Regions from separate parts of the Nostoc sp. ChiQUE01b genome, predicted to be linked through region 2. Evidence: predicted binding sites of a transcription regulator. Region 2 holds the regulator's gene; the other holds the start of a gene.

Region 1 (15,253 bases), on a different contig from region 2:
TTTGTAGCCCATTGATATCAATTAGTGGTTTTTTTGCTGAATAGATTCCAGCTTCTTTATCGCGCTCGAAAACATCTTCTGCTGTCACTGTTTCAGAAAGTGTTTTCTTGGGAGCAATCAGGCTAGGACTTTGGGGTACTGCTAAGTCGCGGGTTAAGTCTGGTGATTTCCGAATTACGCGGCGCGATTGCTTACTATGTTCAACAACTAAAGAACTGTTATCCCAATCAACGTATAGGGCAACATTATCCGATTTATTTTCGATACTAATTCCTAAATCTTTCAAATCGTCAATTGGGTATGAGGGTTTGAGTTTAAAAGAAATTCCAATTTTATCATCGAGATTTTGTTCTTTGAGTTGTTCGTCAACGATTCCTTTTTTAAACTCAAATTTAACTTGGTCATCGATGGATTCTATCATGCGGTTGAAAACATAAGAAACACCGATAATATAAATCGTCAAAACTACTAAATTCTGGTCGCTACTCCTCATAACTCAAAAATCTTAACTCCCAGTGCTAATGAATATATATTTGACCAAAAATAAAAAGGTACAAGCCCCTAAATTTATTTATGGGGTTCTTAAATTTTGACTTTTGACTTTTGACTTTTGACTTCCCCAAAGGGGCTGACTCATCGCTAATCTACAACTTTTAATTGCGCTTGATTACTATAGAATTTTGCAGCCAGCCTCTTCGCCAAAAAAAGAATAGCAAACTAAATGCGATCGCTATCATTACTGCCCAGCAAAGTGGATAGCCCCAATACCAATTCAATTCCGGCATATTATATGGCGATTTTTCAGTATTAAAATTCATACCATATATTCCGGCAACAAAAGTCAGTGGAATAAAGATTGTTGAAACTATCGTTAGCACCTTCATGATTTCATTCATTTTATTACTCACTGCTGAAAGGTACACATCCATTAAGCCAGACGCTAGTTCTCGATAAGTTTCTACCATATCCATGACTTGCACCGTATGGTCATAACAATCTCGCAGGTAGATTCGCACTTCTTCACAAATCAAATCGGGATCATCTCGAATTAAAGAATTAATTGCATCCCGCTGCGGCCAGATAGCACGACGTAGTTGTAGTAATTCTCGCCTAATTTGATAAATATTTTGCAGTGTTTGGGGAGTAGGTTTAACTATTACTTCCTCCTCTAATTCTTCGATTCGCTCACCATAAAGCTCCAGTACAGGGAAAAAGCCATCAATAATTGCATCTAACAGGGCGTAAGCTAAATAATCCGCTCCCTGTTTACGGATGATACCTTTGTTTTTTTCAATTCGCGATCGCACCGTTTCAAAGCAATCATGTTCTGGTTCCTCTTGTACTGTCAGCAAGTAATGTTTTCCCAATATCAAACTCACTTGCTCGCTGTAAAAACCACATGTTTTTTCCTTTGGTACTACCATCCGGGCAATGAATAGCAATTGATCTTCATAATCCTCGGTTTTGGGACGCTCCGGTACATTGACTATATCTTCTAAAACTAGAGGATGTAACTCAAAAACTTTACCTAATCGTTGTAATATGTCTTGACTACCTAAACCTTGTACGTCTACCCAAGAAATAGATTCCTTGTCCAGATATGGCACACATTCCTCTGGAGTTGCTATTTGTTCGCGGATGAAATTGGTTTGGTTATAGTCAATCAAAAAAATTATCGGTGGTGGAGCATCTGCATCAATAAAAATAGTTCCAGGTAGAGTCCCTGGTTGATGATGGAACTCGTCTTCATACAACTTGGTGACTATTTTAGGAAGGCGAGGTAGTTTTCGTGCCATACAATATTACCTAATAGTAATTTGTCATTTGTCATTTTTCCTTTGTCATTTGTGAATAACAAAGGACATAAGGATAACTTACACGTTATTTCACAAAAATTAATATAAAGTCTAAATTGTGTAATTATTTATGTTGCTAATTTGGTCATCAGCCAGATTTAATCTAACGAATTACGAATTACGAATTGGTATAACATATTGCCTCTGAATGAGCAATGCTACAAAAACAGTTTGCCTTGACAAGACAAACTGTTTAAAAAATATAGGACTTACGCACACTCTACGAATTCTTCTCTTCGAGACGCTACGCGTTGGCGTTCTTGGCGTCTTGGCGGTTCGACAAATTAAGCTTTTGGGCGATTTTTGCGCAAGTCCTAAAATATTTATCTGGGTTAGCAGAAATTAGAACATGCCCATGCCGCCCATACCGCCCATACCGCCCATGCCACCCATACCGCCCATACCGCCCATATCAGGGGCAGCAGCAGCAGATTTCTTCTCTGGTTTTTCAACAACGATCGCTTCGGTGGTTAAGACCAAACCAGCAATGGAACCAGCGTTTTGCAAAGCTGAACGCACGACTTTGGCAGGGTCGATAATACCAGCAGCAATCAAGTCTTCAAATTCGCCAGTAGCGGCGTTGTAGCCAATGTTGAAGTCGCTATCCCGGACTTTCGAGACGATTACAGAGCCTTCAGCACCAGCGTTGTCTGCTATTTGGCGTAAAGGGGCTTCTAGCGCTCGTTCGACAATATCAGCCCCGATTTTTTCTTCGTCATTTTGTAGGGTGTTTTTAATCGCTTCTACCGCCTTAGCTAAGTGAATTAAGGTTGTTCCACCACCAGGAACAATACCTTCTTCCACAGCAGCTTTAGTAGCATTCAGCGCGTCTTCAATCCGCAGTTTACGGTCTTTGAGTTCAGTTTCGGTTGCCGCACCCACTTTAATCACTGCCACGCCGCCAGCAAGCTTGGCGATACGTTCTTGGAGTTTTTCTTGATCGTAGTCAGAATCAGTTTCTTCTAACTGTCTGCGAATTTGACCAATCCGCTTTTGTACTTCTGGCTTGGTGACACTGCCAGCGACAATTGTGGTGCTTTCTTTGTCAATCGTGATTTTGCGGGCAGTTCCCAGCGCTTCTAAAGCAGCGGTATCCAAGCTTAAGCCGATTTCTTCAGAAATCAACTGTCCATCGGTGAGAATAGCAATATCTTCTAACAAAGCTTTGCGGCGATCACCAAACCCAGGCGCTTTAATCCCAGCCACAGCCAGTACACCCCGCGCTTTGTTCACCACCAAAGTAGCCAGAGCATCACCTTCAACATCTTCAGCAATAATTAGCAAAGGCTGACCAGAACGGGCAACTTTTTCTAAAATCGGCACTAAATCTTGGATGCTGCTGATTTTTTTATCTGTCACTAAGATTCGGGCGTTTTCAAATTCGACGATTTGCCGTTCGTTGTTGGTGACGAAGTAGGGAGAAATATAACCCCTGTCAATCTGCATCCCCTCAACTACTTCTAGTTCAGTGGTTAGGGATTTGGATTCTTCAACGGTAATTACACCATCTTTGGTGACTTTTTCCATTGCTTGAGCTAACATTTGACCAACTTCTTCATCGTTACCAGCAGAAACAGTGGCAACTTGAGCGATCGCACTTCCTTCTATCGGCTTGGCTATTTTGGCAATTTCCTGCACCAGTGCCTCAATAGTTTTGTCGATCCCCCGTTTCAAGCTAACAGGGTTACTACCCGCCGCGACGTTCTTCAAACCTTCTCGAATCAAGGCTTGTGCTAAAACCGTGGCGGTGGTTGTACCATCCCCAGCGACATCTTTAGTTTTTGAGGCCACTTCCTGGATGAGTCTTGCACCAGTATTTTCCAAAGGATCTTCTAATTCAATTTCCTTGGCAACAGTGATACCATCGTTGACAATTTGAGGTGCGCCAAATTTTTTCTCTAAAAGGACATTGCGACCTTTGGGCCCCAAGGTGATTTTTACGGCATCGGCAAGGGCGTTAACACCCCTTTCTAGAGATCGCCGTGATTCCTCGTCAAATGCAATAATTTTTGCCATGTTTTATTTCTCCAGCGCTTCCATTAGACAATTTAGCACTCACAGCGCCAGAGTGCTAATCTCTCAAGCTGCTCAAGTTACAAATGGAAATAAAAAAAATTGATTAATATACAGGTGATGCTCATATTAGATACAGGCAGTAATGCTTGAATTGGGAGATGAATCTAGACAACTCCCTTAAGTCCCTTGGTATTGCCGACCCTAGCGGCACCGGCTGGTTGGCAGTAGTATTTACGTTCCTCTTGGCTTGGCTTGTAACTTGGCGTTTAATTCCGACAGTACGCAAATTCGCCTTGCGGGTAGGTTGGGCTGACCAACCCAACGCCCGGCGACTCAATCGAGAACCTTTACCCAATGCAGGGGGGCTGGCTATCTACGCGGGCGTGATTGCCGCGCTGGTATTAGCTAGCCTTTTACGACCGATCGAACTCCAAAATGTATTGGCTCAGGTACTCACTATTCTGTTGGGGGGTTCGATATTAGTCCTTGTGGGCTTTATCGACGATCAGTTCGGTTTACCGCCCTCTGTGCGATTGTGGGCACAAATTGTCACGGCACTGTTGCTCGTAGCTAATGGCATCAGTGTCAAAGTCCTGTTTGGCACTCCCATCGACTCGCTTCTGTCCATGTTACTAACGGTACTATGGGTAGTAGGGATTACCAACGCCATCAACTTAATGGATGGTATGGATGGCTTGGCAGGAGGAATTAGCTTTATTACCGCCATGAGTTTGTTGGGCGTTGCAGCTCAATTTAACAATCGTGCCGCAGCAATCCTGGTACTCGCAGCCTTGGGAGGTGCTGCGCTAGGATTTTTGCGCCATAATTTCCATCCGTCACGAATTATTATGGGTGATGCCGGAGCATACTTTTTTGGCTATGTGCTGGCAGCAACTAGTATTTTGGGCAAACTGCAACAAAACACAGTTTATGCGCTAATTCCTACGGTTTTATTTCTGTTGTTACCGGTGCTAGACACTACTCAAGTATTTGTGCGGCGGTTACTAGCAGGAAATAACCCTCTGAGTACTCCTGGCAAAGACCATCTGCACCACCGCTTACTTGCTTGGGGACTCTCCCAACGCCATGCTGCATTTACACTTTGGTCAATTACCTTAGTTTTCAACTTGCTGGCGATGAGAATACAAGGTATGAGTTTGGCTGTAATGGTGGCTACTGCCAGTAGCATTATCCTGCTTTTGGCTTTTACTGTCTGGCAAAGGATACGCCAACAGCCTTAGTTACTGGTAGGGTGAGCATTGCAGTGCTAGCCCTACTAAATTTCTTCTCTACTGTGGCAAAACATAGTGATTTGATTTTAAGAAAAGCATTTATTTAACTATAGAGCATAGTAAATTTCCGGTGGCAACCGATTTTCTTACCCACTCATAATGATTATCATTATTGAATAGCTACTACCTCTTGTTTTTTTTGGAATAATTTATTCTGTGGAAGTCCTTAATTATATAGTTTTTCTAAGAAATTATTTATGAAGGAGCTACTAGCAGTATATTAAAAGGTTGATAAAGCTTATGGGCTTAATGTAATTATTAAGACTAGTTAGAAAATATTGTAAAAATTATACTTTTAGCTAGAAAGTTATCTGTCTTAGATATCTCAAGCTGAAGCTTGGACTGAAGCTTCAGAATTAACTTTTATTCATGCGTAAATCCTATTTACTTAATATAGATCACCATGAAAAAAACAAGTTTAAAGTTAATTGCTGCAATTGCCCTGTCATCAACACTTGGAAGTCCAGTGCAAGCGGAATTCAATCTTAACGAGTCCTGGACCCAAAATCCCTACTACGGAAGCCGGGGAACATTCTTCGCCGATGTTACCGGTGATGGCGAGGCTGATGCCATTGTGGTTAATGACGACAAAGTGACTGTCCGACGCTCCAACGGTTCTAGTTTTACTGCTAACGAGTCGTGGACACAGAATCCCTACTACGGAAGCCGGGGAACATTCTTCGCCGATGTTACCGGCGATGGCAGGGCTGATGCCATTGTGGTTAACAATGACAAAGTGACTGTCCGACGCTCCAACAGTTCTAGTTTTCTTCCTAACGAGTCGTGGACGCAAAATCCCTACTACGGAAGCCGGGGAACATTCTTCGCCGATGTTACCGGCGATGGCAGGGCTGATGCCATTGTGGTTAACAATGACAAAGTGACTGTCCGACGCTCCAACGGTTTTAGTTTTCTTCCTAACGAGTCGTGGACGCAAAATCCCTACTACGGAAGCCGAGGAACATTCTTCGCCGATGTTACCGGCGATCGCAAGGCTGATGCCATTGTGGTTAACAATGACAAAGTGACTGTCCGACGCTCCAACGGTTTTAGTTTTCTTCCTAACGAGTCGTGGACGCAAAATCCCTACTACGGAAGCCGAGGAACATTCTTCGCCGATGTTACCGGCGATCGCAAGGCTGATGCCATTGTGGTTAACAATGACAAAGTGACTGTCCGACGCTCCAACGGTTTTAGTTTTCTTCCTAACGAGTCCTTCACACAGAATCCTTACTATGGAAGCCGCGGAACATTCTTTGCCGATGTTACTGAGGATGGCAAGGCTGATGCCATTGTAGTTAACGACGACAAAGTGACTGTTAGAAGGGCATTTTAGGGGTGTTTGATACGTCTGTGGAGAAATTTGTAAGACAAGAGAGTAATTCAGGCAGAGATCGTTGATTTGAACCTCACACCACTCGAAGTCGCGTGAGGTTCAAATCAAAATTAGCTGAAGATTTCTTGAAAGTCTCGCAATCGGCGATCCCTAAATAAAATCGGTGCGTTAGCCTACGGCGTAACGCACCCTACAAAAATCATTAACTCCTAACTTAGCACTATTTAGGCCATGACCATACCGCCATCGACGTTAAAAACTTGTCCAGTAACGTAGGCGGCGGCGGGGTCGGCGGCGAGGAAGCGCACCATGCCAGCAACTTCTTCAGGCTGACCGAAGCGACCGAGTGGGATGTATTTGAGAATATCTTCAGGGTTGTTGAGATTGCTGGTCATGTCGGTGGTGATAAATCCAGGGGCGACGGCGTTAACGGTGATACCGCGAGTAGCAAGTTCTTTGGCAACACTTTTGGTAAAGCCGATTACACCTGCTTTGGCGGCGCTATAGTTTGACTGACCTGGGTTGCCCATTTGCCCAGCAACGGAAGTAATGTTGATAATCCGCCCCCATCGCTGTTTAAGCATAATTTTACTGACGGCGCGTGTACATAAGAAAACACCAGTTAAATTAAGGTCTATCACCGCTTGCCAATCTTCTGGCTTCAAACGCAAAAGCAGGGTATCGCGGGTAATACCTGCGTTGTTGACCAAAATATCCACACGGCTGAATTTTTCGATGACGGCGTTAACTAATGTGTCTACTTGATCGCTTTTAGAAACGTCAGCTTGGATCGCGATCGCCTCACCTCCCGCATCTATAATTTCTGTAACAACTGCCTCAGCAGCTGCACTCGAACTGGCATAATTGATGACTGCGATCGCTCCTTGTGAGGCTAATTCAATTGCGATCGCTCGGCCAATTCCTCTGGATGCACCTGTGACAATTGCGACTTTATCTTGTAATAGTGTCATTTAATGTTCCTCAATCTTAGAAATACCGCGCTAATTATCTTATGGCGATTTCGGGAACATCTGAATATTGTCTGAATAAAATCTAACTCTTGCAAGGTGACAATCTGGCTGTGATGTTGCAAGTTAGATAGCTAAATAGATAAAGTTATACCAATTTGAAAAAAAAATGCGACAAATAGACTCTTTGTAGAGACGCGATTCATCGCGTCTTTACCCAAGGATGTGTTGCAATCATTAATTGAATTGGTATTATAGGTGGTATTTAGCTAGATATAGCTATTCTGAATCAAACGTGCACAAACAAGATCCCCGACTTGATAAAAGTTGTCAGGAACCTGCTGGTTGCAATCATCACAAATCAAATAGGATTGCTATATAACTCGAATAACACGAATTAACGTTTTACTATAATTAAATATCTATATAGGACTCATATTTGATTTTTGCGAAGCTAAGTACACCTTTATTCCTTCTTCCCAGTCCCCATTACCCCTTATCCCCAGAGGGGGCCCCACCATCCCCAGTCCCTAGTCTCTACGAGTAATTCTCCGAATCAAATCGGATTGCTATAGTTATTTTTCTGTAAATAGATGAATAACTTAAAGCAATATATTCGCCTGACTGGATAGACTAGAAAGTGTTGCAGTTACGCCCTTCGTAGATATCACTCTCGTGAACGCCTTTATAATTAGTTGGTTGGTCAGGATAGGTTTAAATACATATCTAATGCAGATGCACAAATTAAAAAAAATCCGTATTTTATTATAATTATTTAAGATTTTTGGTTGGTAAATCATTCTATATTAACTAATCTAATCTTTTCCCAACAAAAACCCATAAACCTATACCGATTTTATTTTCTAAGAACTACTATTGAAACAAACAATTGAAAATCGGTGTGTGTCACATGGCAACGAAAAAGCAATTTAACAGTTTTGAAGATATGCTGTCTGCTTCTGATGTACCTGTATTAGTAGATTTTTACGCTGACTGGTGTGGCCCCTGTCAAATGATGGTGCCAATTTTAGAGCAAGTCAATGCCCAACTTAAGGATCGCTTACGGATTGTCAAAATCGACACAGAAAAATACACAGATTTGGCTACTGAGTATAAAATTGCTTCTCTCCCAACCTTAGTACTATTTAAGCAGGGTAAGCCTGTGGAGCGGATAGAGGGAGTGATGCAAGCACCGCAGTTGGTGCAATATCTACAAACAAAGATTTAAGCTAACACTTAGAATTTTGATTTTGGTTCTTAGAGGGAGGCGCGAAATATCGCGTCTCTTTCAATAGATAGATAATAATGTGTGCCCATATTAATCAAATCACTGTTTGGTTGAACTTCTAGGAGCTAATAAGACTCCTATTTGATTGCGTGAAAAAACTCTGTATAACTAAAGCTGATTCCCTACTCCCTGCCTCTGGCGCTTGTGCCGTACTTTGAGTACCACGCAAATAAGTTTAAAAATCAAATCAGATTGCAATAAAACCTTAAGTAAATATTAAGCATATTTACTTATATGTCTAGAGAAAGTAGTTTAAAAATTGAGAACACTATATTGTATAGATATAACAAAATATATTGACAACTAAAACCATATATGGATGGAAAGCAGCAAAGACCTGACAAAGCCTATATTTGGGTGAATATTGATTTTGATAAGGTTAAAAATAGAATAGATGCGGTGACTTGCCAGATTGAGCGGGTTATACAAAAGCACCACCTTTCAAATCAAACTGCTAAACCAGGTAAAAGAAATAATTATTAAATATTTATCAGATGTGCAGTTGCATCTATGATTACCGAATCTGTACTGTGCAAAAATCCCAAAAGCCTCTTTCCCTCCGCCCCTAGCAAGAACTGCGGTCTAAATGATAAGTCTTTAGCCGGACACGATATGAACTGAAACTCTAGCAAAATTGCCTCATTCAATGTAATATCTGTCACATACAGTTGTCGGAATGCAGTTAACAGTGTCATAAACAAAAGGTGAAGGTTAACCTGTACGGTATAACCTTACCCTAGAGTTGCTTGACCTTTAGCTTCGATGGATCTATCACACTCATGACTGAACTCACGCTACGCCTACAAGAGGGAGATACCGAGACCACGATCGCAGTTGACCAAGATGTATTTACAATTGGTCGTTTGCCGGAATGTAACTTGTACTTACCTTTTGGTGGAGTATCTCGCAACCATGCTCGCTTGGTAAAAACGGCTGACGGTGTGTGGACTATTGAGGATCTGGGCAGCAAAAACGGGACGCAAGTCAATAAATCTCTTGTTAACTATCCCCAAGAGTTACATCACGGCGATATCATTTGGTTGAGCAATGTCAGCCTGGTAGTGCTGCTCACAACCGCTGTTTCTCAACCGACACCTGAGTATCCCGGAATTTCGGACATTAATGAGCAAAGAACAATCCTTCATAATGTTGAACAATTACAACAGCAATGGATTGCAGCTGATAGTAAAGATGGTGACATCAATAATAAGGACAAAACCATTGCCCGTCTCAAAGACTTAGTGGACATAGCGAAAAATCTTTGTGCAGCCGCGTCTATAGAAGAGATTTTTTCTCAGGTGCAGCAAGTAGTTTTTCGTTACCTTGATAGTATCGATCGCTTAGGATTATTAATTGATGTCAATGGTTGCGGCCAGTTGGAATTAATGAATGCTGCCACTAGAAATATTTCTCAACAGAAATATCTCCCTTCTGATGGTAGTTGGATTAGTCGTAGTATCTGTCAAAAGGTATTTGAGGAAAAAGTAGTCATTCAAACAGGTGATACTCATCTGGATGAACGGTTTGCTAGCGAACAGAGTATTTTAGTCAAAGGCATTCGTAGCGCGATGGCAGTGCCTTTATGGGATGAAAATAAAGTTGTGGGCGTACTGTATGCCGATGCCAATTTTTCTTCTTACCATTGGGCAAATGAAGGTGAAGAAGAATTGAGCTTTTTTTCAGCTTTAGCAAATCTTGTAGCTTCTAGCGTACAGCGTTGGCTATTAGTAGAGAAACTCAAAACTGAAGAGATGATTCGTCACCGACTAGAACGTTATCATTCTCCAGCAGTTGTACAGCAGTTGATATCTGTAGGCGGATTACCGAGTGGTCGTTTAGCTCCCACCGAAAGCGAAATCAGCATTTTGTTTGCTGATTTAGTTGGCTTTACGGCAATTTCTGAAAGGTTAACACCAACTGCGATCGCTCAACTATTAAATAATTTATTTGAAGAAATGCTCAAAGAAGTGTTTGCTTGCGGCGGCACTTTAGATAAATATATTGGCGATTGTATTATGGCATTTTTTGGCGCTCCAGAACCGCAAGTAGATCATGCTGATCGCGCTGTTACTGCTGCCAAGGGAATGCTTACTCGTCTCGAACATCTGAATGCCAATGGTTTTTGGCACGAACCGCTACAATTACGGATTGCGATTAATAGCGGTAAGGCTGTAGTGGGAGATGTCGGTAGTTCCCAAAGAGTAGACTATACAGCATTAGGCGCAACGATTAATCTTGCTGCTCGCATGGAAGCAGTTTGTCCTCCCAGTGAATGCGTGATTAGTCAAGCCACCCATACAATGCTTTCACAACCCTCAGACTTCCAGGAAATGGGAGATTATCGTTTCAAAGGTATTGAGCGATTAGTTAAGATTTATCAGACAAAATTGCAGCAAGTGCCAACGATTATTGCTCATTAGATTTGGCATTTTTGCAATTACAAATTACCCGACTGTGCCAGCGCGAAAAATTTGCTCTGCTGTCAAATTCAACTCTGGAAAAATTGGCGACTGGATACGGTCATCTTCTCGAAATTTACTAACCCGATACTCACCTTAATTCTAAACAGCAAACCAAAATAGTAGGTTGTTTGGGTTTGCCAATAAATTCCCTACCGCCCAATGCACCATAATCGACAATCCAATATTCAGGAATTCCCATTTCTTCTCTTCGAGACGCTGCGCGAACATAATCAGCGTATTTTTTCAGATAATCATCACGCCAGTTTGTACTTACCACCTCAATTACTAAAGGAATTGATGCTGCTTGAGTAACAGTTGATTCTTTTTTCCACCGAGGTTCATTAATTAAATTAGGAAGATTTAGGAGTAGCACATCTGGCGAGTAAGCTGATTCGTGTTCAAGTGGTTTAACTAATACTGTTTTTGGTATACCATAGGGCAGACTGAGGTGACTATATTCTAAAGTAATTTTTGTAGATAAAAATACAACAACCTCTTCATGGTCGCCTGTAGGTGCGAAGATCTCAATTATTACTCCATCGTATAGTTCCTAACGTTGTCCTGTGTTATCTAGATATTTAGCAACTAATTCATCGAATGTAACTTGAGTCATGGCTTGATTCCTCAATTGTGCAAATTATAGCAACTCTACCCGCATTTAATTTATCACTATTAATACTTATTGATTGGTATATTTTATTTCCAAAATAATTGCAAAATTGTAATATTCAGCAACCAATTCTGGGTTATAAGACTAGAATTTGGGTGGTAGCTTCCAGAATTGATCTGTGTAACACTAGGAAGCCTACCGAAGCTATTTTTTAACGGGAGGTCAGGTAATGGCGATCGCCACCATTAATCCCGCCACTGGGGAGACGCTCAAAACCTTTGAGGCGCTCAATGATGCAGAAATTGTCGCTAAACTCGATTTGGCTAATCAGACTTTTGAACACTATCGCCAGACTAGTTTCTCTGAACGATCGCACTGGCTACAAAAGGCTGCTGATATTTTAGAGCAAGACAAAGCAGAATTTGCGAAGTTGATGACTCTAGAAATGGGTAAACCATTGAAAGCTGCGATCGCGGAAGTCGAAAAATGCGCCGTTGTCTGTCGCTACTATGCCGAACACGCCCCTGATTTTCTAGCTGATGTCAGTATAAAAACTGATGCCAACCAGAGTTTTGTACGTTATCAACCAATGGGTGCGATTCTCGCGGTGATGCCGTGGAATTTCCCTTTTTGGCAAGTTTTTCGCTTTACCGCACCAGCCCTGATGGCGGGAAATGTCGGCTTACTCAAACACGCTTCCAACGTGCCGCAGTGCGCCTTGGCAATTGAAGATATTATCCGACGCGCAGGTTTTCCTGAAGGTGCTTTTCAAACTCTATTAATAGGCGCTGCCAAAGTTGCCGATTTAATGGCTGATGACCGCGTAAAAGCTGCCACCTTGACAGGAAGCGAACCAGCCGGCGCATCCCTTGCCGTTGCTGCCGGGAAACAAATTAAAAAAACAGTTTTGGAATTAGGAGGAAGTGACCCGTTTATTGTGTTAGAAAGTGCTGACTTAGAGACAGCAGTTGTCACAGCTACTACAGCGCGGATGTTGAATAACGGGCAATCATGTATTGCAGCGAAACGTTTTATTGTCGCAGAAGCGATCGCAGACAAATTTGAAAAATTGCTTTTAGAAAAATTCGAGGCGCTAAAAGTAGGCGATCCTATGCAACCAGATACTGATTTAGGCCCACTGGCAACTCCTGGTATTCTCCAGGATTTAGATCAACAAGTGCAAGGTGCTATTAGCAGCGGTGGTAAAGTCATCATCGGTGGACATCCTTTATCAGATCGTCCGGGAAACTTTTATCCGCCAACGATTATCATAGATATCCCCACCGACACACCAATTGCCAAAGAAGAATTCTTTGGCCCAGTAGCCTTGTTATTCCGGGTTCCAGATATTGATGCTGCCATTAAACTCGCTAATGACTCACCCTTTGGCTTAGGTGCAAGTGCTTGGACAGCCAATAACCAAGAGAGCGATCGCTTAGTTGAAGAAATCGAAGCTGGTGCCGTGTTTATCAACAGTATGGTCAAATCCGATCCTCGGTTGCCCTTTGGTGGCATCAAGCGTTCTGGATATGGCAGAGAATTGAGTATCCAAGGTATACATGAGTTTGTCAATGTTAAAACCGTGTGGGTGAAGTGATCAAAAGTTAGGAGTTAGGAGTTAAAAGTTAAGAGTTAAGAGTGAGAGTAACGAATGATGAGTTAAAAGTGAGAAGTGAAGAGTTAAAACTTTCATAGTAACAAGCGAACGGTAAGGAGCTATTAATTTAAACTCCTAACTCCTAACTCCTAACTCCTAATTCCCAACTCCCAACTCCTAACTCCTAACTCCTAACTTCTAACTCCTAACTGAATATCGTCAATAGTTAGGAAATAAAATGAATACAGCAGAGTTATTGGTGCAGTGCCTAGAAAATGAAGGAGTGCAATACATTTTTGGACTTCCTGGTGAAGAAAACCTGCACGTTTTGGAAGCGTTAAAACATTCTTCGATTCAATTTATTACGACTCGTCATGAACAGGGTGCAGCATTCATGGCCGATGTCTACGGACGCTTAACCGGAAAAGCTGGAGTGTGTCTTTCTACTCTTGGTCCTGGGGCAACCAACTTGATGACTGGGGTAGCAGATGCTAACCTCGATGGTGCGCCCTTAGTGGCGATTACTGGTCAAGTAGGAACAGATAGAATGCATATTGAATCCCATCAATATTTAGATTTGGTGGCAATGTTTGCACCTGTTACCAAGTGGAATAAGCAGATTGTGCGACCGAGTATTACACCTGAAGTAGTGCGGAAAGCATTTAAGCGATCGCAATCAGAAAAACCCGGTGCAGTTCACATTGATTTGCCAGAAAATATTGCTGCCATGCCTGTAGAAGGCAAACCTTTGCGTAAGGATAATAGCGAAAAAACTTATGCATCTTTTGCTAGCATTCGGGCAGCAGCAGCCGCAATTTGCCAAGCAGTTAACCCATTAATTTTAGTAGGGAATGGAGCAATTCGCGCTCATGCAAGTGATGCAGTCACGCAATTTGCCACCCTGATGAATATACCTGTTGTCAATACTTTCATGGGTAAAGGCGTGATTCCCTACACCCATCACTTAGCTTTGTGGGCAGTGGGATTACAGCAAAGAGATTTCATTACCTGTGGGTTTGATAACACAGATTTAGTAATTGCGATCGGCTATGATTTGATTGAGTTTTCTCCCAAGAAATGGAATCGCAATGGTGAAATTCCCATTGTGCATATTGGGGTGAGTCCGGCGGAAATTGATAGTAGTTATATTCCCAACGCTGAAGTCGTAGGAGATATTTCAGATTCACTCTATGAAATCTTAAAATTAGCAGACCGACAAGGTAAACCCGATCCCTTTGGCATCAGCTTAAGGTCAGATATTCGGGCTGATTACGAACAGTATGCCCATGATGACGAATTTCCGATTAAGCCGCAAAAGTTAATTTATGACTTACGGCAAGTGATGGGCCCAGATGATATCGTCATCTCTGATGTTGGCGCACATAAGATGTGGATGGCTCGTCATTATCATTGCCATAGTCCTAATACTTGCATAATTTCCAACGGTTTCGCGGCTATGGGTATTGCCATTCCTGGCGCTTTAGCAGCAAAACTGGTTCATCCTAAGCGCAAAGTCGTTGCTGTCACAGGCGATGGCGGCTTTATGATGAATTCTCAGGAATTAGAAACAGCCTTGCGTGTCGGTACGCCCTTTGTCACGATAATTTTCAATGATGGTGGCTATGGGTTAATTGAGTGGAAGCAAGAAAATCAATTTGGCAAAGGAAACTCATCTTTTGTGCATTTTAGCAATCCTGATTTTGTGAAATTAGCCGAAAGCATGGGTTTAAAAGGCTACCGAGTTGAATCGACTCTAGATTTGATTCCCACTTTGAAAGAAGCCCTCGCTCAGGATGTACCTGCGGTGATAGATTGTCCCGTAGATTAT
Region 2 (15,253 bases):
TAGGTATTATTTATATTAAGAATTTATATATAGCAACAGCCAAGCTGGTTAGGACATCAAAAGATGATAAAACTTAGACACCAAAAGACTTTTCACCCAGTCCCCAGTCCCTTGCTATATATTACAGCAACAAAATCTTAAAGCTTTATAGCGTTAGAGAACTTTTAGGAATCACTGGCGCTCAACCAGGAGTATTGAAATGGTAGGATGTTCAAGAATACCTGGCGCTAGATTACCAACAGAATTGTATAATGTCTCTTGCTCCTTGGCGAGGTGCGATCGCTCATGCACTCCATCGCAACCGCAGCCTTGTTTATGCCCGTTACCTGCAACTAGCAACGCTACAGACAAACGGTCGCCCTCCTAATCGTACCCTAGTCTTTCGCGGCTTTCTAGAAGATACAAACCAGCTAAAATTTATCACCGATAACCGTAGCGCCAAAACCGACCAGATACAGCAACAACCTTGGGCAGAAGTTTGCTGGTATTTTCCTAATACACGAGAACAATTCCGCATCACTGGCTGTTTAACCCTAGTAAGCGGTGATGATTCTGACCACAATCTACAGCCAGCGCGGATCGCAATGTGGCAAGAATTGAGTGATGCGGCGCGTTTACAGTTTGCTTGGCCGCATCCTGGTAAACCCAGAGTTGAAAACCCAGAAGCTTTTGCACCACCAGCACCCGAACCCATGCAGCCAGTGGCTAATTTTTGTCTACTGCTACTCGATCCGGTGCAGGTAGATCACTTAGAATTACGCGGCGAACCACAAAATCGATGGCTTTACCACCGTGATGACCAGCAAGAGTGGTCTAGCCAAGCGATTAATCCTTAAATATTGGAATAGAGACGCAATTAATCGCATCTCTACAGGAGTTAGGAGTTGGAAACTGCAAACCTGACATTTATGATTTTTATCTAACAGAATTCAGGAGTCAGGAGGAGGCAGTGCGTTGCGGTGAGGCAGTCCGCGGTCTTGGGGGTTTCCCCCATGAGGAACTGCCGAACCCGGAGGGAGGTTCCCTCCGTTGTAGCAACTGCCGTTCAGAATTCAGAATGAATAACCGGGTTTAAGACCCCCACCAAATTTTCAATTTGGTGGTCTTCAATCAGTGGGGGATTCAGACCCGCCACTCATTGATTCTGACCGGAGGCGGAGCTTTCCTTGCTCCGCTCCTGAATTCTGACTTCTGAATTCTTCTTCAATCCTCACTCCTCACTCTTAACTTCTCACTTTTTTAAATGCCAGCACCATCTAGAAATTCCTGGATAGTCTTATCCTTGAGGTTGCACCAGCGAGTATCATGGGTTAGCTCGTCCTCTTTCGCTGCTAAAGAACCCACTAAAACAGGAGTTTTTTCTGAAGAATTGGTGCGCTGAAGGGTTTGTATTTGTTCTTCCAAAGCCTCAATCCGGTCTACTAAAGCACGAATTACTTGAGCTTCTGAATCTGGTAAGTTATTGTGTTCAAGAGGTGAAACCCGAACTCCAGAACGATACATAATGCGCCCAGGCACACCTACCACAGTACAGTCTGAAGGCACATCTCTTAAAACAACAGAACCAGCACCAATACGGACATTATTGCCAATTTGGATATTGCCCAGTACCTTCGCTCCAGCTCCAACTACGACGTTTTCGCCCATAGTAGGATGGCGCTTGCCACATTCTTTACCAGTACCTCCAAGGGTGACACCTTGATAAATTAGGGCATAGTCGCCGACAATCGCAGTTTCACCAATTACTACACCCATCCCGTGGTCAATAAACACACTTTGCCCAACTGTTGCACCAGGGTGGATTTCAATTCCAGTCAAAAACCGAGCCAAGTGAGAAATCAGGCGCGGAATAAAGGGAAGACCAACACTATACAACCAGTGAGCCAGCCTATGGAATAACAAGGCTTGCAAACCAGGGTAACAAAATAAAACTTCCAACCAGTTACGGGCAGCTGGGTCACGTTCAAATATGATACGAAAGTCAGCACGCAGTATAGATAGCACGAGATAGCACCCTCGGAAAGCACAACAAGCTACTATCCCATATTATCCTTTCAGGTGTTACACGTAAAAATTGGGCATTGGGCATTGGGCATTAGTTATTAATCACCTAACTCCTAACTCCTAACTCCTAACTCAGCACTCCCTATTTCACTGCTGCTCCACTTTCAGAGTATAATCCCGCTTGACCCCAGGATTAAATGTACCTACCCAAATCCGATAAGTGCCCCTTTTCCAGTTGCGATCGCTAACGCTAGCATCTTTACTTTTGCCAGTATCATCGCCGCAACGAATTGTTGTTTGACCTGGGCCTTGGATGATTAAAGTGGTGTCGTTGTTGTTGCTATCAACTTGGATTGTTAGCTGGGAAAAGTCCTTTTCCAAAACCATAATGTGATCTGGTTTGGGATCGGCAAAGCCAATGCAGGCTCTTTGATCGCGATCGCGGTTACTGATGGCAGATAATGAGTAAGAACCACCTGTAAACCCCTGCACTGTTACTTGTGCTGAATCAAAGCTTGTTAATAATTTGAAAGTACCAAAGTTTGCTGTTTGTGCTATTGCAGGGGTAGCTGTGATGGCGGTAAGTATAGCTACCAACCAACCGCCGCGAAACTGAAGTCGGGGGCAACAGTATTTCATAGTAGCCCTCCAACAGGCTTTTAAATGAGTAGTGATATATACATATTCTAGTGAAAAAATTACAGTGATATTTCAGTTGGTTGTGCCACATTAAAATGTGCCACAGTTAATGTTTTAGAAAATGGACAGCTAATTGCTAGGTTGTTTCTCAATCTAGACAGCAACATTAACAGGACTTACGCAAGATGTCCCTGTAAACCTGATTATTGCATAGCGGTAATTCATGAATTACCGCTACTTTCGTTATGTTTTGCGTAAGTCCTAATTAAATCGCGCTCGTTGATAGTGGGGCATTTTGGCAATCAAGCCATTAATTAGTAAATGCTACACAATATCTACGTAAATATTATGAGGTAAGAAAGTACAGAAGGGAAAAGAGTTTTTTCCCTTCTGTACTTTGAGGTTTTATGAAAATCTCACGAATTATGGAGTTTGAAAAAAACGCCACCTTTGAGCGATCGCGTGTCAGTTCCATAACTACTCACTGTGAGCGATCGCAGGTTGTTAAAAAATGGTTTACCTAAGACTTCCACTAATTTGAGAATCGGTACTTGACGCTCTAACAAATTCTGGCTCTTTGTCCAGTCAAGATATATATAGCCTTGGTTTGGTAGGGGAATTGCAGCGATACTATCTTTGAAATTGGGATTGTCAATTATGGAATTACCCTTGGTTGTGAAAATTTCATTGATCGTCTCCAAGTCAGACGCGAAAATCTCGTAATTTCCTAAAGTTGTATGCAATCCCCGCACTTTTGTTTCAATGCTGAAAGATGCTCCTTCTTTAACATCACTTTTTTTTGTAGCTGTGGTTAACTCTGTCCAAGCGGAGATTTTTTGCTTGTCTATATTCAGGGTATTGATGCTGAGTCCGTTGGATGAGGCGATCGCATCTAATCGAGCAACGCCTTGTTCTACACCTTCGGATTTTTCCACCACAAAAATCCAATGTGGGGTTGTTTGCTCTTTGTCAGGTAACAATGCTATAGCATATTCTCCTTGTACCCAGCTAAAAATATCCTTTGGTAAATTTATACCCCAGCGTTTTTGAACATCTGCCAAAGGTTTTGCTAACCGAGAAACCACATCTTCCTCAGAACCATAGATAGTTGCTGTTGCTTGTCTCCAGAGCTTGGCTAAATCGCTGTCACCCAAATTACTCAAATTCGAGCCGGAAATTGCTAAACCTGCGGATGCTGGAACATACTGTAATGCTCTCACAGGTTTAGATAGTGGTGCAGATGGAGGGACAATTTCCGATGAAGTCAAAATGGTGGTTTCTGCCAGTAATCCTTTAGGATTTAACACCAAGGATATGATTTGACTGTTATAAAGTTGTTCTGGTAACTCTAACCCTTGCCATTTTGCAACGATGGGAAGATTCAAGAAAGCTACAGCTAATCGCCCTTTGAGCCGTTCTTTGGTAGCTTTTTGGTATTCGGGTGAGCTAGTCAAATTCAGATCGGGCGCTTGGACGTTATTGATAGCATCTCGTAGTACTTTCAGATCGTTGGCAAATAAGACAAAGCTTTCACCGACAACAGCACCAGCAAGCAAGTTTTGTTCTGGTTGAGAATTATCAGAAATCAGTTTTACACCTTTATATTGTTCAACAGCTAAGTTTGCCCCAGCTAAGGCTCGTTTAGAAAACAACAACTCGACAAACTCGCGGCTTTTCTGTGGTTGCTTGGTTGCTAATGCCAACAAATACCCTGGCTGTTGTCCGTTTTCTGGGTCGCGATCGATATCTAAGGTAGCGATCGCTAATGTAATTTCGTCCCCTAACCAGGGTTGAATGTCTTGTTTGTAATCTATGCCACTCTTGGCGAATAAACTGGTTTTAAGTTTAGATAGTTCCTCTTCGCGCTCCAACGCCTGCAAACGGTCAGGATTGGTCAATAACGAAACCATTGCAGGAGAAAGTTTCGACACGAATATGGCTGCACCAGGCCCAGAGCTAGAAGCAATGAGGTTAGCCGGACTTTTAGCGAAAAACCAGTAAAAGCCTGCGATCGCAATTACTAGCAGGGCGATCGCCCCAGCTACGATAAAACCAATAAATGAACGTTGCCTATTCACATTAAACCTATTAAAAAAGACGGTTTACAGCCATTTAAGCAGAAAGCCTAGCAGAATTAATCAACCCTCTTGAGAATGGATACTCATGCAAAGGCAGAGATTTTCTGTCACCATAAATAGGATTAGGACTGTTTATAGGGAATTCTTTTAGTCAACCCATGAACCAAATTAGTGTAGAAGAACTGGCGCAACGTCTTTCTTCTAGTGATACAAGTATTCAGCTCGTAGATGTGCGGGAACCAGAAGAATTGGCGATCGCTAGCATTGAGGGCTTTGTCAACCTACCTTTAAGTCAATTTGCCGAATGGGGAGATCAAGTACCTACCCTCTTCAATCCCCAAGCTGAAACCCTGGTGTTATGCCATCACGGCATCCGCTCTGCTCAGATGTGCCAGTGGTTGATTGCTCAAGGTTTTACAAATGTGCAAAATATTTCGGGTGGTATTGATGCTTATTCCCTACTAATAGACCCTTCAATTCCTCAATATTAGCTTTTTCAGATACATCACTGAGATGGAACTTACCCTTCCATCTGGCGTTTGCTATGCTAAAAGCAGAAGTACATCAATTTATAGCCTTGCTGGAAAGTTTAGAATTTGGGTATCAGGTACATCTGCACAAAACTTTTCGACTGGCCCTTCAGCATTAGCCCTTGCACAAAGATACGTATCTAATAATACTGTTGCAAGTGGAAAGTTGTGCAAAAATACGGTTAGAAAGAAGCATCGTAAGGGTACATTATAATTAGCAGTTTTTACAAAAAAGTTGAACTACTATTTCAACCCTACTCTTAAAAAATGTTGTATGTATATAAAGTTTAAAAATACTTATCATAATATAGTTATATAATTTGCTATCTTAATAAATTATTAATATTTTCTGTTTTTGATTAAATTTACAAATTTCTTCAGAGTTTGATTAAAATTTGCCTTCAGCAAAACATACCATAATGGAAGTTCAGTTAACAAATCGACAACAGCATATACTTTGGGCAACGGTACGTCACTATATTGCTACGGCAGAGCCTGTTGGTTCAAAGGCTTTAGTTGAGGAGTACGATCTGGGCGTAAGCTCGGCGACAATTCGCAATGTCATGGGCGTTTTAGAAAAGTCTGGATTGCTCTACCAACCACACGCTTCTGCTGGACGTGTACCTTCAGACTCAGGCTATCGCATTTATGTTGACCAGTTAATTACACCTTCTCTGCGTTCGCGCAGCGTGTCGCAGACAGATGTTACGCGTAGCTTGCTTCCACGTTCGCGCAGTGTCCCGCAGGGAGGTGGTACGGAAACTTTAGGGCGAGAAGTAGAGGTGGCATTGCAAAAGCAGCTACAGTGGCAAGATCGGAGTTTAGAAACCCTACTGCAAGGAGCCGCGCAGATTTTAGCAACCTTGAGTGGTTGCATTAGCTTGATCACTATGCCGCAAACGACCACAGCGCTATTGCGACATCTGCAATTAGTGCAAATTGAAGCCGGACGGATCATGCTGATTGTGGTAACTGATGGTTACGAGACACATTCCAAATTGATGGATTTGTCGCCAACACCAGAAGAAACACAACGGGATTCAGAGGTAATTGATCGCGAGTTGCAGATTGTTTCTAACTTTTTGAATAGTCATCTGCGGGGGCGAAGTCTGTTGGAATTAGCCTACCTCAACTGGAGCGAACTAGATCAGGAGTTCCAACGTTACGGGGAATTCTTGAAAAACTCAGTTGCCGAATTGACTCGTCGCACTCTTGCACCAACCGCAACCCAAATTATGGTTCGGGGTGTGTCAGAAGTTTTGCGCCAGCCGGAATTTTCCCAGTTACAGCAGGTACAAACGATTATCCACCTGCTGGAAGAAGAACAAGACCAACTGTGGCGATTAATATTTGAGGAACCAGAGCCGGAAGATGGTGATAAACCAAAGGTAACGGTTCGCATTGGTGCAGAAAATCCATTAGAACCGATACGTACCTGCACCTTGATTTCTTCTAACTATCGTCGAGGTTCGATACCCGTAGGAAGTGTGGGAGTTTTGGGGCCAACGCGCCTAGATTATGAAAGTGCGATCGCAGTAGTAGCATCTGCTGCTGATTACCTCTCAGAAGCTTTCAATTATTTCAATCCTTAAAAGTGACGCTCCTGTGGACGCTCGTTCGTGCAGTGTGCTGCTTGTGCTGCTCTCCCGACTCGCTACCACTGCACTAATATCGTGTCCGGTGAAAGACTTATCACTAAGACCGCAGTTCTTGCTGGGGGCACTTAGCTGGGGGAAAGAGGGTTTTCCGGTTTCTGCATAGATTACGGGAATTATAACTAATTAACCGGACATGACATAACAGATTGCCAAAAGCCTGTGCTCCGACTCGCCGCTGTGTCTGGAGTGGTTCGTTACTCTTAACTCCTAACTCAGCACTTTCAAGTCAGTTAACTCTGTGTCAAGAATTCAAATAAATCTGGAGATGGCTGCCATTTATAATAAGAGAATGTTGACTGCCGAAGTGGAATTTGAATTACAAACTCTGTCCCTTTACCTGGATTAGAGATACAACACAATGAACCACCGTGTTGTTCAGTAACAATTTGATAGCTAATCGATAGACCTAAACCTGTACCTTTACCAGCAGGTTTAGTTGTGAAGAAAGGATCAAATAATCGTTTTTGAATTTCCTGGGATATTCCAGGACCATTATCAATAATTCTAATTGCAATATATTCCGCTTCTACAATATGTGTGTAAATCCAAATAGTAGGGGGAATAAAACAGTCATAAGTACCTATTACTTCTTCCAAAGCATCAATCGCATTACTTAAGATATTCATAAACACTTGGTTCATTTTTCCTGCATAGCACTCAACTTTAGCTAAATTCCCATATTTTTTAGTGATGTGAATAGCCTGATGCGCCGATTTTGGATTCAGGCGATGTTCGAGAATTCTCAGTGTACTATCAATACCCTCATGAATATCTACTGTTTTAACTTCCGCTTCATCATGACGGGAAAAAGTACGGAAAGACTTGACGATTTCACTAATTCTTTCAGCGCCGATCTCCATTGAGGAAAAAAGTTGTGGTAAATCTTCAATCAAGAATTCCAAGTCAATTTCTTTGATTTTTTTCTGAATATCGGCAGTGGGATGAGGACACTGAATTAGATAAAGCTGTATTAGCTCTAGTAAGTTATGGATATAGTGATTAGCATGATGAATATTGGCATAAATAAAATTGACTGGATTATTAATTTCGTGAGCAACACCAGCTACTAATTGGCCTAAAGTAGCTAATTTTTCTGATTGCACAAGCTGAACTTGAGCTTTTTGTAAAGTGTGGAAAGCTTGTGAAAGTTCTTTAGTTCTTTCTGCTACCCGCTGCTCTAAATCCTGAGTCAGCTGCTGCAACGCAACTTCTGCGGCAATACGTTCCTCAATTTCTTGTTTCAGACGCAGATTTTGCTCCTCCAGTGCTGTGCTGACATTTCGCAGTTGCACATGAACTTGGACACGGGCTAGTACTTCTGCTTGTTGAAACGGCTTGGTGATATAGTCTACAGCACCTAGCGACAACCCTTTAACTTTATCTATAGAGTCACTAAGAGCAGTCATAAAAATAATTGGTATATCTTTTGTGTTGGCATTAGCTTTTAATCGCCGACACGTTTCAAATCCGTCAATTCCCGGCATCATCACATCTAACAATATCAATGCTGGTAAATCGTATTCAACTTGTCTGAGAGCACTTTCGCCACTAGTTGCCACTGCAACGTCAAATCCCGCATCTGTTAGGGCTTCTGAAAGCACTTCTAAGTTGGTGGAAATATCATCGACAATTAAAACTACATTTGTGTCAGATAGATGCATTATAAACCCTGCCAAATTATTAATGTGATTTAAAAATCGAAATTTTAAAAATTATTTGTTTTATGAAACTCTTGAATAAAGCTTTGAATCTTTTCGACTTGAAATTTTTTAGTTAACTGATAAATTTCTTGAGCAAATGGAGTTAATTCCTGATGTTCTTCTGTTAGTTGTTCTAATTCCAATTGTAAAGCTTTAATACGACCTTTTAAAGCAAGTTCATATAACTTAGACAGAGCTTCTGGCGGTGGAGGTATTATTTGTTTTTTAAGAGATAAAAAATTTTGTTTTTGTTGTCCTATTTCTAAAGCACAAACATTTTGATTTTTTCCTTCAGAGTTTTGATCGTAAATCCATTGCAAGTTTAGACACTTTTGGAGCTTTTCTAGCAAATCAATTGCTTGCACAGGTTTGGTAAGAAAGTCATCACCACCCGCATCTAGACTTTTTTGGATGTCAGTCTTATATACACTTGCTGATGAAACAATAATCTTCACATATTTTAAATCAGGAGAATTTCGTAGATGATGTATCAATTCAAATCCATTCATCACAGGCATCAAGATATCGGTGATAATTAAATCAGGTCTACAATCAGTTGCTTTTACCAAACCTTCTTGACCATTACCGCATTCTATAACTTCAAATCCCAGAGGTTCTAGCAAATTAACAACTACTGAACGATTTTCCCAATGGTCATCTACCATTAATATTTTTCGTTTTTCACCCTGGAAACCAAGGATAGTTACTTGTGAAAAAACTTTAGATTTTTCTGCCCACTCTCTTGCTTCAGGTAGCTCTACTTCAAACCAAAAAATACTACCCCTATCCCATTGGCTTTGCACTTCTAAACTAGCACCCATCATGGCAATAATTTTCTGACTAATAGTTAACCCTAATCCTGTTCCTTGTGATTGCTTTTTAAGATCACCAACCTGCTCAAATGGTAAAAATATTTTTGTTAATTCCTCATTGGACATACCGACACCAGTATCTTCAACTTGGAAACGAATTTGATAGATTGATGCTTCTCCAGAAACGCTGCTTTTCAGCTTTTCTTTTCTAACTATAAATTTCACAAAACCTTTGTCAGTAAACTTGATAGCATTACCCAGTAAGTTAATTAAAATCTGCCGCAACCTTTTTTCATCAGCCTGGATACCTATAGGCAAATGTTCATCAGCTTCATATAAAAATTCAATATTCTTTTGTTCAGCTTTCATCCGAAATATTTCCGAAATTCCTTGAATAAATGAAGGAAAGTGAAAAATTGTCGGATACAGTTCTAGCTTCTGAGCTTCAATTTTGGAAATATCAAGAATATCATTAATCAAAGTCAATAAATGGGAACCACATTGACTAATAACCCTAATACCCTTTTGCTCTTTTTCAGTGAGATTTTTTGAGCCTTGAAGGATTTGGGCGTAACCTAAAATACCATTGAGAGGCGTGCGTAGTTCATGGCTCATATTCGCGAGAAATTCGCTTTTAGCTTTACTAGCGCTATCAGCTGTTTCTTTAGCCGCCTGAAGTTCAGCTGTGCGTTTATCTACTCGCACCTCTAACTCCTCATTGGTCTTTGCTAGAGTGGTGAAAGACTCTTGCAACTCCTGGGCCATTTTCTGAAATAAATATGCGAGACGACCTAACTCATCTTGTCGTGTTACATCCAGTTCAATGTTCCAATTGCCAGCAGCAACACTTTCAGTTGCTGCCATTAGTTTAGTTAAAGGAGAAGAAATTTGGCGACGTAAAATTAAAAACACCACCACAATTTCAATTAGCAATGATGTCAGACCCAAAAATATGACGAATTGAACAGTTATAAATGCTTTTTTTTGCAGAAATGATTTAGGAAAAACAGTCACCAGATACCAATTTGGCCCTTCAAGTTTGGTGACTGCTAAATACTCATCATTTTGGGGGTTGTCAACAATAACCCGATCGTGTTGTTGGCTAACTAATTTAAAAATGTTGCGTAAATGGGAATCTCCAGAATTTAATATCTCGAATTTGCCTTTTTCTTTTTGAATCTGTTTCATGAGAGCCGGATGAGCTAGCAATCGCCCATCTTCCCGAAAAAGCATGTTGTAAGTACCTTCTAATGCGTCGTTAATTGTACGATGCTGCAATTCACCAATAAAAATATCGTGTCCAATCGTGGCAATGTGTTTGCCGTTCATATCCACAGGTGTGACGCAGGAAGCCATCCAAGCCTTAGCTACTTGGTCGTAATAAATTCCTGTCCAGACAGTTTCGCGTTTTGGATTATGAGCTTTGTTGGTAATATAAAAAGACTCATCATCCGTGACTCGAAAAGATTTATCCTGGGGTGCATTCTGTACCCAAGGATAGGTGGGCATATAGATGGCAATTCCATTTTCTGGAATCTGGATGTAGGTGTTGACAAAGCGGTTACGCCATGCTGGGCCGTAAGCACTCAGCTCATCAAAATAGGCTACGACACGTCGTCTGATATCAGGATTTATACTGATGTTCTGGCCAAGAAATATGCCCGGAGATTTTTGAAGATCAAATTTACTCGCACGATTGCGAATAGTACCGTCTGCCATTCTGACAAACAGTTGGTCAAATTCAACTTTGGGATCGCGATCGCTCTGTGCTTTTAACCTTGCTAAGAGAGCCTGTTTAAGTAGGACATGATTTTCTTGGGCCAGAATAAAAATTTTATTTTCTCGTTGTGCCCGGAGTTGGACATATTTCTCAACCGCAGCCAATGCCTCAGTAGTAATGCTGGAAATCAGTTTAAAATAAGCAATACCAGTGGATACCACAATCACCACTCCAATGCTGACTGCGGTTTTGATTAGCGTTTGTTGTGTTAGCGAAGCTGTGTGCTGACATTGAGCAATATTATTTACCTTGGGCACAGATACTCGCATTTTTAACCCATTGATCCACTTTCTGCTCATTTTCACATCCTTTAAATGGCGTGCATGTTGGCAATTTTGGCGATCGCACTTTGTTCATAGTCTCCTTGCTTATCTAGATTTACTATCTCAGTACTGAGTGCTGAGTACTGAGTATTTTTTCTTACTTAAAAAATTTATTACTATGGTTAATGCCCCGCTCCTGGTGGGCGGTCTTTTAACTCAGCACTCGGAACTCAGCACTTTTCATTGAGTTTGTGGAAAAAACTAAACTTCTCCATTCACTACTGGAAACAGGAGGTTTTAAGTAACTACTTTCGCTGAAATATGAGAAGTAAGTCTTTAGTAATTCGCTATTTACTGGAGAACAGAAGATAGAATGGCGATTCAATTCATTGACGGTATTTTTTGACTTAAACTGAAATGCTCCTAGCAGTTTTTGAATGAAATTATACGTTAAAATGCTTACTAAGGGGGCTAGTGGATTTTCGGAATTGTGTTTTCCAAGTTGAAGTAACCTGTCATACCAAATTTCATAGGAAACCTGTTGTAGTGGATAGCCTATAGCCTCCATCCAGTTAACTAGTTGTTTCCACTCAATAGGTTCTGGATTTACAATGTAAAAAGCTTGACCACATATTTTCTGTTGGCGTGACAGATGGACGATCGCCTGACTCACATAATCCACTGGCACAAGATTTAATACTGCCTCTACCTCAGGGGCAATACCCATTTGAATACAGCCATTGATCATCCTTGGTAAGAAACCTGTGGTTGAGCATAAGCCTGTTTTACTGTGCCCCATGATGTTGCTTGGTCGATAGATGGAGACTGGCAAACCTCTGGTGTATGCCATTTTAACTAACTGTTCAGCGATATATTTGCTTTGTGCATAACCACTATGGAGATATGGGCCATTCGCAACAGTATCAGTATCTTCTTCTCTGACTATTGCAATACCATTATTCGTTGATGACAGAACATCCACGGTGGAGATGAAATGCATTGGCTTAATTTTGCTTTGGCTGGCTAACCGTAAAACCTCCTGAGTGCCCAAAACATTAACACTTTCCAAAGCTGAATAGGGATACACCATATTCACAGATGCCCCACAGTGGTAAATAATGTCTATCTTTTCTGCCAACCGAGAAAACTGTTGTACCTCTATCCCCAAAAGTGGCTTGCTTAAGTCTCCTAGAACCGGGATGATTCTGTCACTGAGGTCTTCTTGCCAGAGTTGATAATACTTTAGTCGGCCGATAATTCTGACTCTAGCTTCTTCAATACTGCTAGCACGAACTAGACAATAGATATCTGAGCGAGTTTGTTGCAGCAGTTCAAAGAGTAAAAAAGTGCCTAAAAATCCTGTAGCACCTGTTAATAAAAGATCCAATACAGGTTCGGTCAGAGTGTTTTGTGGGTGAATTGAGGAGTCTAGTAATATTTTTGTTTCTGGAGGTTTGCTTGGTATAGGAACGGTTGCGGCTTGACGGAGAGCTTCAATAGTTTGTGCAAGACCTGCAACGGTTGGCATGTGGAGAAAATTTTCTAAAGTTAACTCTAACTGAAATACTTGTCTGAGTTCGGCAATGAGTTGAATAGTTAGTAAGGAGTGTCCTCCTAATTCACAAAAATTGTCGTAAATACTAATTGGCTCTATCCCTAGTAGCTCAATCCAAATCTCAATTAGTTCTTTTTCTAATGAGGTACGAGGTGCAGTGTAATTTCCTTGCTCTCTTTGGAAGCATTTAGGGATAGGTAAGGCACGACGATCAATCTTGCCATTGGGAGTCATGGGTAACTCATCAAGCACGACAAATGCTGAAGGTATCATGTACTTAGGCAACTTCTGATGCAGAAAACTACGCAGAGTTTTGGGAGTGATGTCTTGTAAGCGATCTCCGGCAGAATTTGGCACTACATAAGCGACTAAGCGCTGATTACCTGGTACATCTTCACGGACAACAACAACTAGCTGACGGACTGCTGGGTGTTGACTCAAACGTGCCTCGATTTCTAACAGTTCAATCCGAAAGCCGCGAATTTTGACTTGATGATCTATGCGACCTAAAAACTTGAGATTGCCATTAGGCAAGTAAACTGCGAGGTCTCCTGTTTTATAAAGTCGTGACCCCGGTTGATTGCTAAAAGGGTTAACAACAAATTTCTCATTTGTTAATTCTGGAAAATTCAGATAACCACGGGCTAAACCTGCTCCACTAATATAAATTTCACCTTCAGCCCCATCAGGTACAGGATTGAGTCGAGAGTCAAGTAAGTAGATTTGGGTGTTGGAAATTGGACGACCAATTGATGGAATTTCTCTCGATTCTTTGTCTATTAAGGCAACGGTAGAGTAAGTGGTATCTTCTGTGGGGCCGTAGAGATTGAACACTTGTTGAATGTGTTTCAACTGATAAAGTTGCTGCACTAGGGCATTTTGCAACGGTTCACCTGCCAAGTTAATGGTGTTCACCGACGCCGGAATACCGTTCATTCTCAGTAATGTAGAAATCGCTGAAGGCACGGTATTAATCAAAGTTACTTGCGATGCGGCTGGCAAATTGGGTAACTGTAGAGCATCTTCAGCCAGAATAACCTTACCACCACAGCTGAGAGTGACAAATAATTCAAAAACCGATAGATCAAAACATAATGATGTTGAGCAGAGTACTCCTTTTAATTGTTCAGGAGTAAAAAATTTTCTTGCCCAGTCAATTAGGGCAACTGTATTGCGATGTTCCAGTGCTACGCCTTTAGGTCTACCTGTAGAACCCGATGTGTAAATCACATAAGCAAGATTGTCAGGTTGGACTTCACAGACTGGGTTATCCACAGACTGTTGTGCAATGTTTTGCCAATCACTATCTATACAGATAGTATGAGCTTGGTGTTGAGGAATCGATTTTAGTAAATGCTGTTGGGTTAATAAGATCGGAAGTCGAGTATCTTCAATCACGAAACCTAAACGCTCTTTAGGATAAGTAGCGTCAAGAGGAACATAGGCACAACCTGCTTTCAGAATCCCTAGCAGTGCAATTACCATGTCTAGCGATCGCTCTACACACACCCCTACCAAAGCTTCTGGTTTAACTTCTAGTTTCTGCAAATAGTGTGCTATTTGGTTCGCTTTTTGGTTAAGTTCTTCATAGCTTAACTGCTCATTTTTAAAAATAACAGCTACAGCATGAGGATAATTTTCTACTTGAATTTCTACTAATTTATGAATTAAATTTAAATCGATTTCTTGCATCACTTTTTTAAATTTTTGAGATTTTTCCGAAAATATCAGATATGAAAATACTACGACTTCTTCATCGTATTCATACTGAATATCTTGTTGATATTAGGTAGATATTTAGCTATAATTATCTAATTAGAAAACATACTTTTTGGAATACAAAAGTATATTTAGCTAGTAAAACCCTGATTAATAAATCTTTAAGACATCCCCAACATATACAAGTAATATTCATGCTACATATATAAATTTGAGGTGCGTAAATCATTTTCACTTAAAAATGTTTCAGATACCATAGTGACATTACTAGAGTTGTAAACAACTGTTTGTTGAAACTAGTATCTAATTTTTTAAGTGTTATTGGTTAGATGACGATATATTTTTTTAAGTTAAAACCAAGTAAAATCTGGCCTTTTCTAAAGGAACTATAATGGAAATTATCAAAAAGTGCTGAGTATTTTATTTTTATGAAAATGCCTAAAAATATATAAAAATTTTACACAAAATATTTATTTGACAATTCACAAACTATGGTTTTTATAAAGGATCTACAT

The links. Region 2 encodes HrcA, which represses chaperone genes, less so after heat shock. Its sites were predicted from a motif close to TTAGCACTCNNGANTCNNGAGTGCTAA; they were not measured.
Region 1: a site for HrcA is predicted at 3,905-3,931, ahead of groL (chaperonin GroEL). Genes of this name have one in related genera too.

The regions. Positions count from the first base shown of each region.
Region 1 is NZ_JAVRBM010000100.1:1,600-16,852, forward strand. It holds gene RMY63_RS36150 (hypothetical protein) at 1-493, opposite strand, end outside; gene corA (magnesium/cobalt transporter CorA) at 654-1,796, opposite strand; gene groL (chaperonin GroEL) at 2,199-3,872, opposite strand; gene RMY63_RS36165 (MraY family glycosyltransferase) at 4,031-5,113, shown strand; gene RMY63_RS36170 (VCBS repeat-containing protein) at 5,568-6,500, shown strand; gene fabG (3-oxoacyl-[acyl-carrier-protein] reductase) at 6,725-7,471, opposite strand; gene trxA (thioredoxin) at 8,379-8,696, shown strand; gene RMY63_RS36185 (hypothetical protein) at 9,072-9,239, shown strand; gene RMY63_RS36190 (adenylate/guanylate cyclase domain-containing protein) at 9,536-11,176, shown strand; partial or broken gene RMY63_RS36195 (Uma2 family endonuclease) at 11,201-11,831, opposite strand; gene RMY63_RS36200 (NAD-dependent succinate-semialdehyde dehydrogenase) at 12,058-13,425, shown strand; gene RMY63_RS36205 (acetolactate synthase large subunit) at 13,664-15,253, shown strand, end outside.
Region 2 is NZ_JAVRBM010000047.1:701-15,953, reverse strand. It holds gene RMY63_RS26075 (Npun_F5749 family FMN-dependent PPOX-type flavoprotein) at 252-836, shown strand; gene cysE (serine O-acetyltransferase) at 1,240-2,004, opposite strand; gene RMY63_RS26065 (hypothetical protein) at 2,152-2,643, opposite strand; gene RMY63_RS26060 (DUF3352 domain-containing protein) at 3,060-4,721, opposite strand; gene RMY63_RS26055 (rhodanese-like domain-containing protein) at 4,880-5,212, shown strand; gene RMY63_RS26050 (heat-inducible transcriptional repressor HrcA) at 5,671-6,843, shown strand; gene RMY63_RS26045 (response regulator) at 7,140-8,570, opposite strand; gene RMY63_RS26040 (hybrid sensor histidine kinase/response regulator) at 8,615-11,500, opposite strand; gene RMY63_RS26035 (amino acid adenylation domain-containing protein) at 11,676-14,711, opposite strand.